3 regions of the Acinetobacter sp. LUNF3 genome follow, and region 2 is predicted to be linked to each of the others. Evidence: predicted binding sites of a transcription regulator. Region 2 holds the regulator's gene; each other region holds the start of a gene.

Region 1 (5,570 bases), 1.2 Mb from region 2:
TTTGATTTATCTGACCGCACTATGGTTTTGTTCGGTGCGGCATCTGAAGCTGGTCCACTCACATGGTTAGCCCAATGGAAAGCCAATATTGTGGCGGTTGATTTACCCAATAGCCGTGTATGGGGCAAAATTTTAGACACCATTCAACACGGCAATGCCACGTTATATGCCCCATCTGTTGAAGCATTGAGTGCAGAAACACCTATAGCTGTTTTAAAAGAAAAACTCGGCGCAAACCTACTGACACAAGTCCCTGAAATTGCACAATGGTTGGTACAAAACCCACATCAGTTAGATTTGGCAGCGATTGCTTATTTGGATGGTGAAAAGCATGTCCGTGTTTCTGTTGCAATGGATGCGATCATGCAATATGTCAGTGCACAAAAAGCAGACACCAGTTTGATGTATATGTGCACACCTACCGATGTCTATGCAGTCCCAGAAGAAGTCATTACAGCATCTGAGCAAAAGTTCAGTGGTCGTTCTAAAACTCAGCAGATGATCAGTAAAAGTATTTCAACCCTCAGTGGGCAACTGTTCTTTAAGAAAAACCTACATGACCTCGTCGAGTCGGATAATACGAAGTCTTATGGCATCACCGACTGTTTAGTGATTGAGCAAGGACCGAACTACGCATTGGCTAAGCGTATTCAACAGTGGCGTGCAACGCTTGCTCGATCAGAAGGTCAACGTGTCAGCATCAATATTGCACCATCAACCACCACGCATTCTGTCACCAAAAACCCACTACTCAAAGCCGCATTTAATGGGGCGAGTTTGTTTGATGTAGAAGCCTTTAAGCCAGCAACCACCAATGCCATTATGGCGGCCTTATGGATCCATGATCTCCGTAATCCTGAGTCTGTAGCTAACCCAGAGGTCAATCTTGAACATCCTCTAGAGCTGATGATGCATGGTGCAAACCACGGTGGCTTATGGCGTGTAGCTTATTTAGCACGTACTGCACTGCCCTTTGCAGCACTTTATGGCTTTGCCGCAGATAAACTACCTTTAGACAAAGTCTGGGCAAAGTTCAAAAAGTAAAATATGAACAGCATCGTTCATAAAATACAGAGCTAAAAAAACGCTACATAAGGTAGCGTTTTTTATCATTGGTTTTTACACATCTGATTAAACGAACTGTAGAAACAACCAGAACAAACCACCAGATAAACAGATCGTTGCTGGCAAGGTAAAGATCCAAGCCGAAAGAATGGTTCTTACTGTTGCAAAGTTCAGACCAGACTTGTTTGCCACCATGGTCCCTGCTACCGCAGAGTTCAAGACGTGTGTGGTCGATACGGGCATACCAAAGCCATCAGCGGCTGCAATCGTGGTCATCGCCACCAATTCTGCTGACATGCCTTGGCCATAGGTCATATGGTTTTTACCAATACGCTCACCTACAGTCACGACAATACGCTTCCAACCGACCATCGTACCTAGACCTAAAGCCAATGCTACAGCCACTTTCACCCATGTTGGGATGTACTGTAAGAATGAATCAAGGTTACTACGATATTCTTTTACTGTCTTTTTGCCCGCTTCCGACATCGCTGGCAATTGATCCGCTTTATCCAAACGTTTGAATGCTGTCGTGCTTAAGTACATGTCATTACGTAGTGCAGAAACTTCAGCTTCAGGAATATCTTTAAGATCTCCATAATGGCCAACACGCTCACCCAAATGATCTGTCAAACTTGCTAAAGCAGGTACGACTTCTGGGGTCATTTCTTTCGTTTGAATATATTGCGTGATCACCGTACGGGCTTTTTCATCTGCAATATCGTTATGATTCGAATAAATCACAGCCGCAGTTTGACCTGAAAGTTGAGCAAATGACTGAATATGCTGTGAATCTAAATTCTTATTTAAAGAATAAGCCAAAGGCACGATACCAATCAAAATCAGCATGATTAGACCCATACCTTTTTGACCATCATTTGAACCGTGAGCAAAACTTACACCTGTGCAAGTAAAAATCAAAATGGCACGAATCAGTGGAGGTGGTGGTTTGTTGCCTTCAGGTGGTTGGAACAGTTCCAGTTGTTTCTTAAAGATTTTTTTCACCAATAAGAATAACACTGCTGCAAAAGCAAAACCGATCATGGGTGAAAACAGTAAAGCTTTACCGACTTTAATCACCTGATCCATATCAACACCTGAAGCACCACTGCCTGAATGCATCAAGTAGTTCATGATGCCCACACCCAAGATCGAACCGATCAAAGTGTGTGAACTCGATGCTGGAATACCCAAGAACCATGTACCCAAATTCCACAAAATCGCAGCAATCAACATGGCAAACACCATGGCAAAACCTGCGCCTGAGCTGACATTCATAATCAACTCAACGGGCAGCAACGCAATAATACCGTAAGCCACTGCACCACTTGCGACCATAACCCCAAGAAAGTTACAGAAACCTGCCCACATCACCGCAACAGGCGCAGACAGTGCATTGGTATAAATGACCGTTGCAACCGCATTGGCAGTATCGTGAAAGCCATTTACAAACTCAAAACCCAAAGCAATGAACAATGCCGTTGCTAAAAGGATTAAAGAGTAAAGATTCAGTGCAGGAACATGCGATAAGTCAGCAGAAAGCTGAAAGCCAATATAAATTAGCGTTGAAATAATGACCGTTAAAAACACCGGCATAAAAAATTTCGGTGTAGGTACGTGCACATTCGTCGACTTGACCTGTGTCACGTGCACCTGATCTTGGACGGGAGGAATATTAGAATTCATGCAGACGGCTAAAGAGGATATCAATATCCCCTATTGTTCAATTTAATTGTGACAATTATATGACAAATGCGTGTCACATGAAGCCAATTTTTTCATAATTGGCTTATTTTAGATCAGCAGTAAATCACCTATAGGCCTTGAACGCACTGTGCCGGCTCAAAATTTAATTTTTCGGTGCGGATTACGCTGAATTATTTTCTTACATTTGGCTGTGCTGTCTGTAACAATCTGCTCTAATCAATATTTTTTCATCTCTATTTATTCTGATCTATTAACATAGCGGGTCTATATTTCACTTTCGTGAAAACTAAAGCTAAATCAGCCTTTTTTATTTGCCATATAGCCAATACCACTTGAATTAGGCATCAATCAACCTGCTTTTCTGCTAAAATATTGCACGTTTTGAAAACCTGTTTGTGAGTTTTGAATGTCTACACTTGCCACCTTAAAAGCACTTCTTGCCGAGCGCATCCTTATTATCGATGGTGCGATGGGTACCATGATTCAGCGTCACAAGCTCGAAGAAGAAGATTATCGTGGCGAACGCTTTGTAGATTGGGCTTCTGACCTCAAAGGTAACAATGACCTATTGGTACTGACTCAGCCGCAAATTATTCAAGGCATCCATGAAGCCTACCTTGATGCAGGTGCAGACATTATTGAAACCAACAGCTTTAACGGCACACGTGTTTCAATGTCAGACTATCACATGGAAGACCTTGTTCCCGAGATTAACCGTGAAGCAGCTCGTCTAGCACGTGCGGCATGTGACAAATATTCAACCCCAGAGAAACCGCGTTTTGTTGCAGGCGTACTTGGCCCTACCTCACGTACCTGTTCGATTTCACCGAATGTTAACGACCCTGCATTCCGTAATATTACATTTGATGAATTAAAAGAAAATTATATTGAAGCTGCCCACGCCTTGATTGAAGGTGGTGCAGACATTCTTTTGATCGAAACTGTGTTTGATACCTTGAACTGTAAAGCCGCGATCTTTGCAGTCAAAGAAGTATTCAAACAAATCGGTCATGAACTGCCGTTGATGATTTCAGGCACCATTACCGATGCTTCAGGTCGTACCTTAACAGGCCAAACTGCTGAAGCGTTCTGGAACTCAGTACGTCATGGTGATTTACTCTCAATCGGTTTTAACTGTGCCTTGGGTGCAGACGCGATGCGCCCACATGTAAAAACCATTGCTGATGTCGCTGATACTTTTGTCTCTGCACATCCAAACGCTGGTTTGCCGAATGCCTTCGGTGAGTATGATGAAACTCCAGAGCAAACCGCAGCCTTCATTAAAGAATTTGCAGAAAGTGGTTTGATCAATATTACCGGTGGTTGCTGTGGTACAACGCCTGATCATATCCGTGCAATTTACAATGCAGTGAAAGACATTCAGCCACGTCAGGTGCCAGAAACCAAACCTGCCTGCCGTTTAAGTGGTTTAGAACCGTTTAACATTTATGATGATTCGCTATTCGTGAACGTCGGTGAACGTACCAACGTCACAGGCTCAAAAAAATTCCTACGTCTCATCCGTGAAGAAAAGTTTGCTGAAGCTTTAGAAGTTGCACAACAACAAGTTGAAGCTGGTGCACAAATCATCGACATTAACATGGATGAAGGGATGCTCGATTCGCAAAATGCGATGGTGCATTTCCTGAATCTGGTTGCATCTGAGCCTGATATTTCTCGTGTGCCAATCATGATTGACTCATCAAAATGGGAAATCATTGAAGCTGGTTTGAAATGCGTACAAGGTAAGCCAGTCGTCAACTCGATTTCCTTAAAAGAAGGTTATGACGAGTTTGTCGAAAAAGCGCGTTTATGCCGTCAGTACGGTGCTGCGATCATTGTCATGGCCTTTGATGAAACAGGTCAGGCTGATACTGCTGCACGCAAACGTGAAATCTGTAAACGTTCTTATGATGTTTTGGTCAATGATGTTGGCTTCCCTGCTGAAGATATTATTTTTGACCCGAACGTGTTTGCGGTTGCTACAGGTATCGAAGAACACAATAACTACGGCGTAGACTTTATTGAAGCCACAGGTTGGATTAAACAGAACTTACCACATGCCATGATTTCAGGCGGTGTCTCTAACGTTTCGTTCTCTTTCCGTGGTAATGAGCCTGTGCGTGAAGCGATTCACTCGGTATTCCTTTATCATGCCATCAAACAAGGCATGACCATGGGCATCGTGAACGCTGGTCAAATGGCAATTTATGATGATATTCCAAAAGAACTAAAAGATGCGGTTGAAGACGTTATTCTGAATCAAAACCAAGGTGAATCAGGTCAAAACGCTACAGAAAAACTGCTTGAAGTCGCGGAAAAGTTCCGTGGTCATAGTGGCGCGCAACGCGAAGCCGAAAACCTTGAATGGCGCAATGAGTCTGTAGAAAAACGTCTTGAATATGCCTTAGTTAAAGGTATCACTACGTATATTGATGAAGATACTGAAGAAGCGCGTTTAAAAGCCAACCGTCCACTCGATGTGATTGAAGGCGCATTGATGGATGGTATGAACGTGGTCGGTGATTTATTCGGTTCGGGTAAAATGTTTCTACCACAAGTGGTGAAATCTGCGCGTGTAATGAAACAAGCCGTGGCATGGCTGAACCCGTACATTGAAGCTGAAAAAGGCAATGCACAATCCAAAGGTCGTGTGTTAATGGCAACGGTAAAAGGCGATGTACATGATATTGGTAAGAATATCGTGGGCGTGGTCTTGGGTTGTAATGGTTACGACATTGTTGACCTTGGTGTGATGGTGCCTGCCGAGAAGATCCTACAAACCGCGATTGATGAGA
Region 2 (5,570 bases):
TCACCACCTCGGTTGCGGGTCTTGTGATTGTGGGCCTAGTCAACCGCCATGGGGCCGATGCGACCGCAGCCTATGGTGCGGTCAATCAGGTTCTGAATTATATTCAATTCCCCGCCCTGTCGATTGCCATTGCTGCATCGATTTTTGGTGCACAAGCCATTGGCGCAGGCAAGTCCGAGTTATTGGCCAAAGTCACACGTACCGCGCTCGGCATGAACATTATCATTACGGGCTCTTTGGTGGTTTTGGCCTACCTCTTCTCCAAATACCTCATGGCACTTTTTATCACGGACCATGCAGTCGTTGAGCTGGGGCAGCAGCTGTTATTTATTGTGCTGTGGTCCATTTTATTCTTTGGTGCCAGTGCCATTTTTGCCTCCATTATGCGGGCCAGTGGTACAGTCACCATGCCCATGATCATCAATATCATTGCGATTATTGCGATTGAAGTGCCCTGTGCCTACTTATTTAGTGAATGGTGGGGACTGCAAGGGATTTGGTATGCTTATGCTCTGGCCTTTGTCAGCTTATGCATCATGCAAGGACTTTATTATCAATTTGTTTGGAAGAAAAAGACCATTGAAACGCTCATTTAAAGCTAAATAGATATTTGATAGAAGACGTTTTTGATCACAACACTCTTTAAAATTAAGCATAAAAAAACCCGCCAAGGCGGTTTTTTTACATCACGACATTAAGACTTTCTTTGGCTTAATTTGGTCGCAAAAGCCGTCACTTTTTGGTAGCCCGTTGGTAAGATGCGCTGAATCAAATCTAGCGTTTTAGCATCATTGCCAATCAATAAACGACGCTTGTCTTTTTGTACCGCCTCTAAAATTTGACGCGCTGCTTCTTCAGGTGGACAGCGTAATAATTTATCAAAGGTTTGCGCAGACTTCTCAGGGTTCATCCCGATGCTACGCAAGCTGTCATTCACTTTGGCAGCATTGGCAATATTGGTTCGAATCCCACCCGGATGCACGCACAATGCGCTCACGCCAGAGTTTTCCATATCTAACTCTTGGCGTAATGACTCGGTAAAGCCACGCACCGCAAACTTAGTGGCATTGTAAGCAGATTGAGTCGGTTGAGCGGTCAGACCAAATAGACTGGAAATATTGATGATATGTCCATCGCCTGTCTTTTTAATATAAGGCAAAAACTCTTTGGTGCCATAGACCACACCCCAGAAATTAATCCCCACGATCCATTCCAGCTCTTCATAGGATGCACCTTCTACGGTTGAACCCAAAGCAACGCCAGCATTATTAAAAATCATATTCACAGAACCATGATTTTGTACGGTTTCTTCAGCCCATGTTTGCATTGCTAAACGGTCTGAGACGTCTAATTTTTTCGTGGTGACACGTACATTGGTGCCTTGTAGCAGTTCAACTGTTTTCGCCAACCCTTGTTCATTGACATCACTCAATGACACATGACAGCCCGCCTTGACCAATAAAAGTGCCAATTGTTGGCCAATACCCGATCCTGCACCTGTAATTGCCGCAACTTTATTTTTAAAATTCTTCATGAGATTGTGGTTGTCCTTTATCTTTGTACATCGACTGTAGATGCTTTTTTTATAATTGACAATATCAATTGTCATAAATTTAATAGCCAAAAGTGTAAAGTCTATGAAAACCAGCTAGAGATTAAAGCCTACGCATAGGTAGAGTCGTGGTTTATTGCTAAACTATGCAAAACCTTGGCTTTCAAATAAGGCGATGAAATCTAATGACGGCATCTGAAGCAGTACAACAAAACAGCGATAACAATAAAACCAAAGAAAGACAATTCAAGGGCTTATCGCTTTCTGAGCGTAAACAGCTGCGTCGTGAAAAACTGATTGAAGCAGGAATTGAAGCCTACGGCACTCACGGCTTTTTTGCCGTGACGGTGAAAGATATTTGTAATGAAGCCAAACTTACTGAACGTTATTTTTATGAGTCGTTTAAAAAAAGTGAGCAACTGTTTCAAACCATTTTTTTAAAGCTGATCGATGAGTTACAGCACAATGTCATGCAAGCCATCATGCAAGCCTCATCTGATCCACATAAAATGATTGATGCTGGACTACGTGCTTTACTCACCACACTAAAAGACAATCCCCGCATGGCGCGTATTATTTATATCGATGCGATGTTGGTCCAAGAATTACATAACCAAGCCACTATTCATGAAACCATGACCCGTTTTGACCGGATGATTCAAGCCTTTGTGATGCTAATGATGCCGCAAATTAACCGCTCCGAACGAGAAATTTCGCTGGTCGCCACAGGCCTCAATGGCTATGTTACGCAAATTGCGATCCGTTGGGTGGTCAGTGGGTTTAAACAATCCTTTGAAGAAGTGTTAACCTCCAGCCGTATTGTGTTTATTTCACTCCTAGAAACCTTTTCAGACCCGAATACACGGTTAAAATTGGATGTCTAAGGCTTTTCAGTTGGATGCAATCGGCATTTCCGAATGCAATTTAGATTAAACTTCCATTAATTTTGAATCCTAATATGACGATTTTTTGTCACATTTTTTTGCAAATTTCATCAATCGTCTGTTTTTTGCAATGATACTGTCATAATTAATCTTTGTAATAAGCCTGTCATAAAATTAAAACGGCCTGCCGTTACCTACAATAGGATATTGCGTTGTGAAAGATGACTACATTTTAATCGTCGATGATGAACTTCCCATTCGAGAAATGATTCACACCTCGTTGGATATGGCAGGCTTTCAATGCTTACAAGCAGAAGATGCAAAACAAGCCCACCAAATGATTGTGGATCAGCGTCCTGCTTTGATCTTGCTCGACTGGATGATGCCCGGTGGTGTGAGTGGTGTAGACTTATGTCGCCGTCTCAAGCGCGATGAAAATCTCTCTGAAATTCCAGTGATTATGCTCACGGCACGTGGTGAAGAAGACCATAAAGTACAAGGTCTGGACGCTGGTGCAGATGACTACATGACCAAACCGTTTTCGACCCGTGAATTGGTTTCACGCATTAAAGCCGTTTTACGCCGCGCTAACGCACTCAGTGGTGAAAAATCAATTGATGCCAATGGCTTAATCTTAGACCCTGTCAGCCAACGGGTAAGCTTTGGCAATAATTTCCTCGACATGGGGCCAACTGAGTATCGTTTACTGGCCTTCTTCATGACTCATCCTGAACGTGCCTACACCCGTGCACAACTTCTTGACCAAGTCTGGGGCGGAAACGTGTATATTGAAGACCGTACCATCGACGTGCATATTCGCCGTTTACGTAAAGTGCTTGAGCCTTATGCTGCGGATCGCTTTGTGCAAACAGTTCGGGGTACAGGCTATCGATTCTCTACACGTGCGGATATCGCCCTAGGTTAATTTTGTTTTATGTATGAACCCTACCCGGTCCCTGAACTTGCGCGCGAGCATAAAAAAACGCGATACAGCAGTTTATGGGGCTTTGCCAAACAGGACTTACGTCTCCTTGCCTTTTTCTTGCTGATTGCAAGCTTGATTGGCTTTGGCGTCGGTTATTTTTGGACGTGTATCTCCTTTGCTTTTGCCGTTTTTTTCATTCTGCAAATGCGCTCTTTGTATTTGGTCAATGACTGGATTTCCAATCGTCCCTACGAAGTTCCACCCAACCTTGGGGGCATTTGGGGAGCATTATTGTTCAATGTCTATCGGGCACAGCGCCAAGAACGGATTGTACAAGCGGAAATGGTCGGGTTGATTGATCGGGCGCAGTCATCATTGGTCGCTTTGCAAGAAGCCGTGGTGCTGATCGATGACATGCAACAAATTGAATGGTGGAACCCTGCCGCAGAACGGTTATTAGGCATCGAACAAAATGACCGTGGCCGTAATATTTTGACTTTATTACGCCAACCGAGTTTTGTGGATTATTACAATAATATTGATGCGGCACCAGATGGCTTAAAAATGAAGTCATCCAGTTTTGATGAACATTATGTTCAAGTCAAAATGACCCGATTTGGTGGAGAAAGTCGCTTACTGGTCGCCTATGACGTGACCCGTATGCATAATCTCGAACAAATGCGTAAAGACTTTGTTGATAATATTTCACATGAACTACGTACACCACTGACGGTACTCAGTGGTTATATTGAAACCTTTACAGACCAAGAAGACCTCAACCCACGTTGGAAGCGGGCCTTTGACCAAATGCAAGCACAGGCCAAACGCATGAATGCCTTGGTGAATGATTTGCTCTTACTGTCACGCCTAGAAAATGACAAGCAAATTGCTAAAAATCAAATCATTGACATGCCTAGCTTAATGAACCAACTTTATGACGATGCACATGCCTATAATATTGATTATGGGCATACGCTCAATCTCGACATTGACAGTCACTGCGACTTAATCGGTTCAGATATGGAATTAGCCAGTGCTTTTAGTAACCTGATTACCAATGCCATCAAATACACGCCGAAAGGCGGAACGGTGACCATGGGTTGGCATGACAATGGTGAACAGGCTTATTTTACCGTGGAAGATACTGGTATCGGTATTGATCCTAAGCACTTGCCCCGTTTAACCGAACGCTTCTACCGTGTTGACAGCGCGCGCAGTCGACAAACGGGTGGCACAGGCTTAGGGTTAGCAATTGTGAAACATGTGTTAATGCAACACCAAGCTCATTTAGAAATTGAATCCAAAGAAAATCAAGGCTCTATTTTTAAAGTGATTTTCCCCAAAGAACGCACCTATAATCCTGAATAAGCCTCTTTCTTCAAAAGCATGAAAAAAGCACCGATATCGGTGCTTTTTTTGTCTCTCACCGTCCGTTTAACAAGGACGGTGACCTAGAGCTGACACGATTAAACTGTATGTCCCATCGCTTCACCCATCACCACAGTCGAGTTGGCTTTAAAGGCTGCATCCCACGTCATTTTGTCTTTTTCAAACAGTACCACAGCGGTTGAGCCTAGGTAGAAACGACCGAGTTCAGCACCTTTGTCCAAGAACAAGTCATGCTGATTTAGCTCTAAACGGCCAGTAGGCTTCACTTTTCCTGTCGCAACAGTTTCAATCCCCGCCACAATCATGGCGCCAACGAGAACCACGGCCATACGGCCGATTTCCGTATCAAATAAACAAACCATACGTTCATTGCGGGCAAACAGGCCTGGAATGTTTTCAGCAGTGGTTTGATTGACCGAGAACAATTCACCCGGCACATATAAGGTTTCCGTCAATGTGCCTGCAAATGGCATATGCACACGGTGATAATCTTTAGGCGATAAATACACCGTTGCAAACTGACCATTTTTAAACGGTTCAGCCAACTGCGGATCTGCAATTAAATTATCAACGGTGAATTTTTGCCCTTTGGCTTGGAAAATATCCCCTTCCACAATGGGACCCAACTGTGAAATCGCACCGTCCGCAGGCGATACAATACTGGTCGCATCGGTATCAATATCACGCACACCCTCTTTTAATGCACGGGTAAAGAATTCATTAAAGGACTTGAATTTCAGTGCATTACTCTGCTCAGCAATCGACATATCAATGCCGTACTGCGCTTTAAACGCAGTGATGACCGCATTTTTCACAATCG
Region 3 (5,570 bases), 950 kb from region 2:
CCATGGGCGTGGTTCAAGCGTGCCGAATTACAAGACCTTAACTTTCCAAAAGCCAATCAGGCCATTTTGAAGCGACTTTATGCTGCACCCGTGATTAAAATTTCAGATCAAATCGATGTGTTAAAGGATTTGCCTGAACAACAAGTGCTGTATTGGCGAGTGCCTGCCAGTCCTGAACATATTTTAAAAATTGCAGAACTGAGTGTAGAACAATTGGCACGGGTGATTGTCAATATAGAACTATGGAAAGGTTTAAATCCACTACAACAGCAGGCAGTTGCGGCCATACACCTGAAACAATCTCAACTGATGCAATTGAGTAAAGGGGAGTTGAACGTTGGGCAGCGTTATATAGCGGCCTGTCATGACCGTAGCAGTGCTGAACATGCACAAGAAATTGGCTGTGATGCTCTTTTACTCAGCCCTGTACTTGAAACACTCAGCCACCCCAATAGTGAAACTTTGGGTTGGCAACAGTTCAGTTTGATTGCAGAAGAGATTCATATCCCAATTTTTGCTCTCGGCGGCTTACAGTTAGCCGATTTAGCCAAAGCACAAAGTTATGGTGCTTATGGTATAGCAGGGCAGCGCTCCATCTAACGGAGCGTGCTTTTAAGACAGACTTTTGATTGCTGTTTGGGCTTGTTGAATGGTTTTCTGATTCTTCTGCATTTGACCTGCTTTTAAGATAATGCTCCAAAGCTGCTTTTTCATGGCATTGCTTTGAGCATAACTCAAGCCGCGACGTGCAAGCGATTCCGCATTTGCAGGTTGTTTTTGTTGATTAGCAATTAAAGCCAAATACAAAAAGGTCTCACTCGACTGTGGTGCTAAACGCTGTGCTTGCATGGCGTAGCTTTGTGCTTGACTCCACTGGCCTTGGCGATAGGCCGTTTGTGTTTTTTGCATCAGACTTTTAAAAGCAGGAAGCTGTCGCCCATCATCAAACTGTTGTTTGCTTTTCTGCTCAGGAATCACAATCTTCTGACGTTGAATTTCTTCGCGATCATAAGGATGAATTTTGACCCCTGAAGGTGTTTTCTGCTCTTTATCCGACTGTGTCGCCTTTTCAGGTATCTTTTTTTCAGCTGGCTGTGGGAGGCTTTGACAGCCTGCCACAGCCACGATGGTTGCTAAGATACTTAAACGTTTAAACCACATCAAAATTTAAATCCGTCCTATTTATTCAGGTTGATAGCTACCACTCGAAATGACTTGCGTCTCATCTTCTAAGTTTCGCTGCATGTTCGATTCACTTTCACGAATATAGTTGTCTATGCTGTCGCCTTGTTCAGGTGTAGCTTGGTAACCATCTGTTTCAGGATTGTAAGTGGGTTCAACTTGATAATGCGGTAAGCCACATGTGGTTGCTTTGCGTGGTACGGTGTTTCGCAACAGGGGAATATACATTGCACCCTCACAACCTTGAGCGGCAAGATAACCCGTGCCACGATCAATCCAATGCCATTGCACATCATCCGGTTGGCGTAAGTTGACTGGTTTTTGACGCAGCTGGCTCATTACACTTGTCCACACTGGCAACGCACCTGAAGAACCTGTTAAGCCAGTTTGTTTATTGTCATCTAAACCTAGCCAAACCACAGAAACATAATTGCCCGAGTAACCTGCAAACCATGAGTCACGGGTGTCATTGGTGGTTCCAGATTTGCCTGCAAGCTGAAGTGAGTTTGGTAGAGTGTTATAAGCTGAACGACCTGTACCTGAGGTCATCACTTGTTGTAGACCATAGTTCAGGACATAGGCAGAAGCAGGGTCAATGGTTTGTTGGACATTTAAACCATAACGGGTCAGCAAGCGACCATTTTGATCGACAACAGTACGAATGGATTTAGTCGGATACTTAAAACCGCCTGTGGCAAAGTTGCCATAAATGCTGAGCATTTCCATCGGAGACATGTCCACCGCACCCAAGAAAATGGATGGATAGGTTGGAATATTACTGGTCACACCAAAACGTTTTAGGTGGTTACTAAACGTCGATAAACCAAACTCTTGACCAAGGCGAACTGCTGACAAGTTATATGAATTAGACAGTGCCTGTACCATCGGCACAACGCCATGTTCGCCACCGCTATAGTTCTTGGGTGTCCATGCTTTACCATTGGATTGAATACTAATACTGCTATCTTCAATTGGGCTGGCCCAGTTGTAACGTCCCGATTGAATCGCACTGAGGTAAATCACAGGTTTAAGTAGTGAACCGACTTGACGTTTGGCATCGAGTGCACGGTTAAAACCCGTAAAGTCTTGGGTTGAACCAACCGCTGCAACCAATTCACCATTTTCAGGATGCGCAACCAATACCGCACCTTGCAGCTCTTTCAGACGGCTTGAGCCACGGCTTAAGCGACTAACAGTCGATTTAAACGCATCTTGAATTTTGGTTTGGGCAATTGGATCGAGCGTTGTAAAGATGCGTAGACCTTGGTTGGTCAAATCACCTTCTTGGTATTCGGTACGTAACTGACGGCGTACAATGTCTAAGAAATCTGGGAAACGTGAAGGGCCGAGAGTTGGTTTGGCAATCACATTTAAAGGGCGAGCTGTTTCAGTTTCATATTGTTCTTGGGTCAGATAGCCCATGACCAACATATTGTTTAAAACAATATTACGGCGCTTTTTCGCAGCTTCTGGGTTACGCCAAGGGTTATATAAGGTTGGACCTTGTACTAGACCCACCAAATAAGCTTGTTGCGCAATATTTAGCTCACGCAAAGGCATGCCGAAGTAAAACTGCGAAGCTAAACCATAGCCATTAATAGAATAGTTGCCATTTTGACCGAGGTTCACTTCATTGAGATAGGCTTCTAAAATTTCATCTTTGTCATAGTGAAACTCGACCAATAAAGCCATAAATGCTTCATTGACTTTACGCTTAATGGTTTTTTCAGGGGTGAGATAGAAGTTTTTCACCAACTGTTGGGTCAGTGTTGAACCACCTTGACGTTTTCCACCCGTGACATTACTCACAATCGCACGTGCCGTACCACGAATTGAAACGCCGTGGTGACTATAGAAATTACGATCTTCTGTTGCAATTAAAGCTTCAATTAAGGGCTTAGGGACTTTGTCGAGTTTAATTAGGACACGGTCTTCATTATGCTGCGGATAAATCCCGCCAATCAGCATCGGCTCTAAACGTGCAATCCCTGTAGATGAGGGTTTAGTTGCACTGACTTCAGCCACTTGCTCATTAGCAAAGGTAACTTTAAGCACTTGTTCAGGCTCTACACTATCACCGAAGTCAAAGCCACGAGTGTGTACATATAGCTCATTGCCAGAACTGACAAAGTTCCCTGATTTGGTATAGTTTTCCGAGGACTTATAGCCCAAAAGTTTTAACTCTTGAGTGAAGTCAGCCTGATTGACAGGGGCATTGGTATACACTTCGAGTGGGCGTGCGAATACCTTCGCAGGAATGTCCCAGCGCTTGCCTTCAAACTTGTCACGTACAACGGAGTCGAGTCTTATTAAATAAATACTAAACACCAAGAATGCTGCAATGACTAAGATGCAGAAGATCAGTGCAATTAAACCTATGCCACGTTCTGACTTCATAAATACGAATAAGATCCTGAGAAATTGTGCTAATCATGCGAAGCTTTTCGCTAATTTGCAATAATTAAACTGTGAACAAACTGAAATATAGAGACAATTCCGTGTGTAGCAGCAGTCACTTTAGTTTTTGAATCAATTTAAATAAATAATGTTATGATAGGCGGGAATCGTAGCGGAGCGATGTTGCAGGTGCAAATTTCACATAAAACATTTCGAAACATAGGCTTAATTGGACGTCCAGATAAGTCTTCAGTTGTCGAAACCTTATGTCTTATTCATGATCATCTACTCAGCTTAGGGTTACATCCCGTTTTTGATGCGCAAACCGCTGAACTGGTTCCTTATAAAAATACACAAACGGTGAGTCGTGCACTTCTGGGTGAAGTGGTCGATTTGGTGATTGTGGTGGGCGGGGATGGCTCACTTCTGCATGCTGCACGTGCCTTGGTCAAATTCAATACTCCTGTAATGGGTGTAAACCGAGGGCGTTTGGGTTTTTTAACCGATATTAAGCCGACTGAAGTGATTTTTAAGCTCGATCAAGTTTTAAAAGGTGAGTTTCAGTTAGATCGTCGTTTCTTATTGGAAATGGAAATTCGCTCAAAGGGCGAGACGATTTATGATGCGATTGCGCTAAACGATGTGGTACTACACTCGGGCAAGTCGGTGCATATGATTGACTTCGAACTGAATATCGATGGTCAATATGTCTACCGTCAACACAGTGATGGTTTGATTGTATCGACGCCTACGGGTTCAACAGCCTATTCGTTGTCAGGTGGTGGCCCAATCGTGCATCCGGGGATGGATGCGATTGCTTTGGTACCGATGCATCCGCATACCTTGTCTTCACGCCCGATTGTGGTGGGTGGACACAGTGAAATTAAGCTTCTGATTCGTGAAAACCGTGTCTTGCCGATGGTCAGTGCCGATGGTCAACACAGTGTTTCGCTCAATGTGGGAGACAGCTTACATATTCGTAAGCACCCCTTTAAACTGAATTTATTACATCCACCGGGTTATGATTTTTATATGTCATGCCGAACTAAACTTGGGTGGAACCAAGATTTTGACTCTTTTCAACAGGATTAAATCATGAATATTGAACAGATGCTTTCTATTTTAGATGCTGATATTGTTGAGCGTTTAAAAACAGCTGTAGAAATTGGTAAATGGCCAAATGGCGTTGCGTTGACTGCTGAACAACGTCAAACTTGTATGCAAGCCGTTATTGCTTGGGAGCATCAGAATACTCCTGAAAAAGAACGTACTGGCTATATCGATAAAGGGCACAAAGAGGAAGGTGAGGAGTGTGATTCTCATGTTCCTGAACCAGAATTTAAACCTATTCGCTTTATTTAATTGATTAAAAAGACGTTGAATCGCTTAGCAAGAGATGCTTGGTGATTCAACAACTCAATTTAAAAGAATAACCTTCAAACTTTTTCAATCCTTATGCTTATAAAATAATAAAGCTCACTCGACTCAGTTTATTCTTCATTACTGCAATTTCGATCAATGTATAGCTGAATACTTAATTTATTATCACACCTAAAACCATAGGAAATGAGGTTTTACAGATGTTTCCATGTGCTAGTGTTTTTAGAATTTAGCTATATTTGCTGAGACAGCAACTGATGCAAGAAAAATTGAATGTTTATTAGATGTTTCTGTGTTACCGAGTCAAAATTTTCAAAATGCCGTCACACAATACACATCAATGAAAAATGATGGTTATCCGATGTTATTGATTGGGATAAACATCTATAACGCCCATGCAGGCTAAGTATCAAAAAAGATAAAAAGTCATCAACTCTATTGTTCAAACCTCATTGGACAATAAAAAATGTTTATTTATCTGGTACTTATTAATCCCAAAAAATTGAGGTCCATATTGATGATCAGTTGATACTCAGAAATATTCATTCTTCAGGAAAGCATTATCCTTACTGGGCCGACTTTTACTGGATCGAAAAGCGTGACGAATAACG

The links. The regulator PhoB, encoded in region 2, activates phosphate uptake and scavenging genes when phosphate is short. The targets are predictions, from matches to a motif close to TGTCATNAANCTGTCATAA.
Region 1: the regulator PhoB is predicted to act here: its motif matches at 2,798-2,816, upstream of MN200_RS05175 (inorganic phosphate transporter).
Region 3: the regulator PhoB is predicted to act here: its motif matches at 3,650-3,668, upstream of MN200_RS10950 (NAD(+) kinase).

What each region holds. Positions count from the first base shown of each region.
Region 1 is NZ_CP093968.1:1,060,818-1,066,387, reverse strand. It holds gene MN200_RS05180 (hypothetical protein) at 1-1,044, shown strand, start outside; gene MN200_RS05175 (inorganic phosphate transporter) at 1,132-2,751, opposite strand; gene metH (methionine synthase) at 3,179-5,570, shown strand, end outside.
Region 2 is NZ_CP093968.1:3,201,463-3,207,032, forward strand. It holds gene MN200_RS15645 (MATE family efflux transporter) at 1-596, shown strand, start outside; gene MN200_RS15650 (SDR family NAD(P)-dependent oxidoreductase) at 695-1,534, opposite strand; gene MN200_RS15655 (TetR family transcriptional regulator) at 1,738-2,436, shown strand; gene phoB (phosphate regulon transcriptional regulator PhoB) at 2,651-3,361, shown strand; gene phoR (phosphate regulon sensor histidine kinase PhoR) at 3,371-4,729, shown strand; gene asd (archaetidylserine decarboxylase) at 4,828-5,570, opposite strand, start outside.
Region 3 is NZ_CP093968.1:2,249,448-2,255,017, reverse strand. It holds gene MN200_RS10965 (NUDIX domain-containing protein) at 1-600, shown strand, start outside; gene MN200_RS10960 (tetratricopeptide repeat protein) at 613-1,161, opposite strand; gene mrcB (penicillin-binding protein 1B) at 1,183-3,579, opposite strand; gene MN200_RS10950 (NAD(+) kinase) at 3,733-4,671, shown strand; gene MN200_RS10945 (DUF1315 family protein) at 4,675-4,941, shown strand; partial or broken gene MN200_RS16685 (hypothetical protein) at 5,146-5,568, shown strand.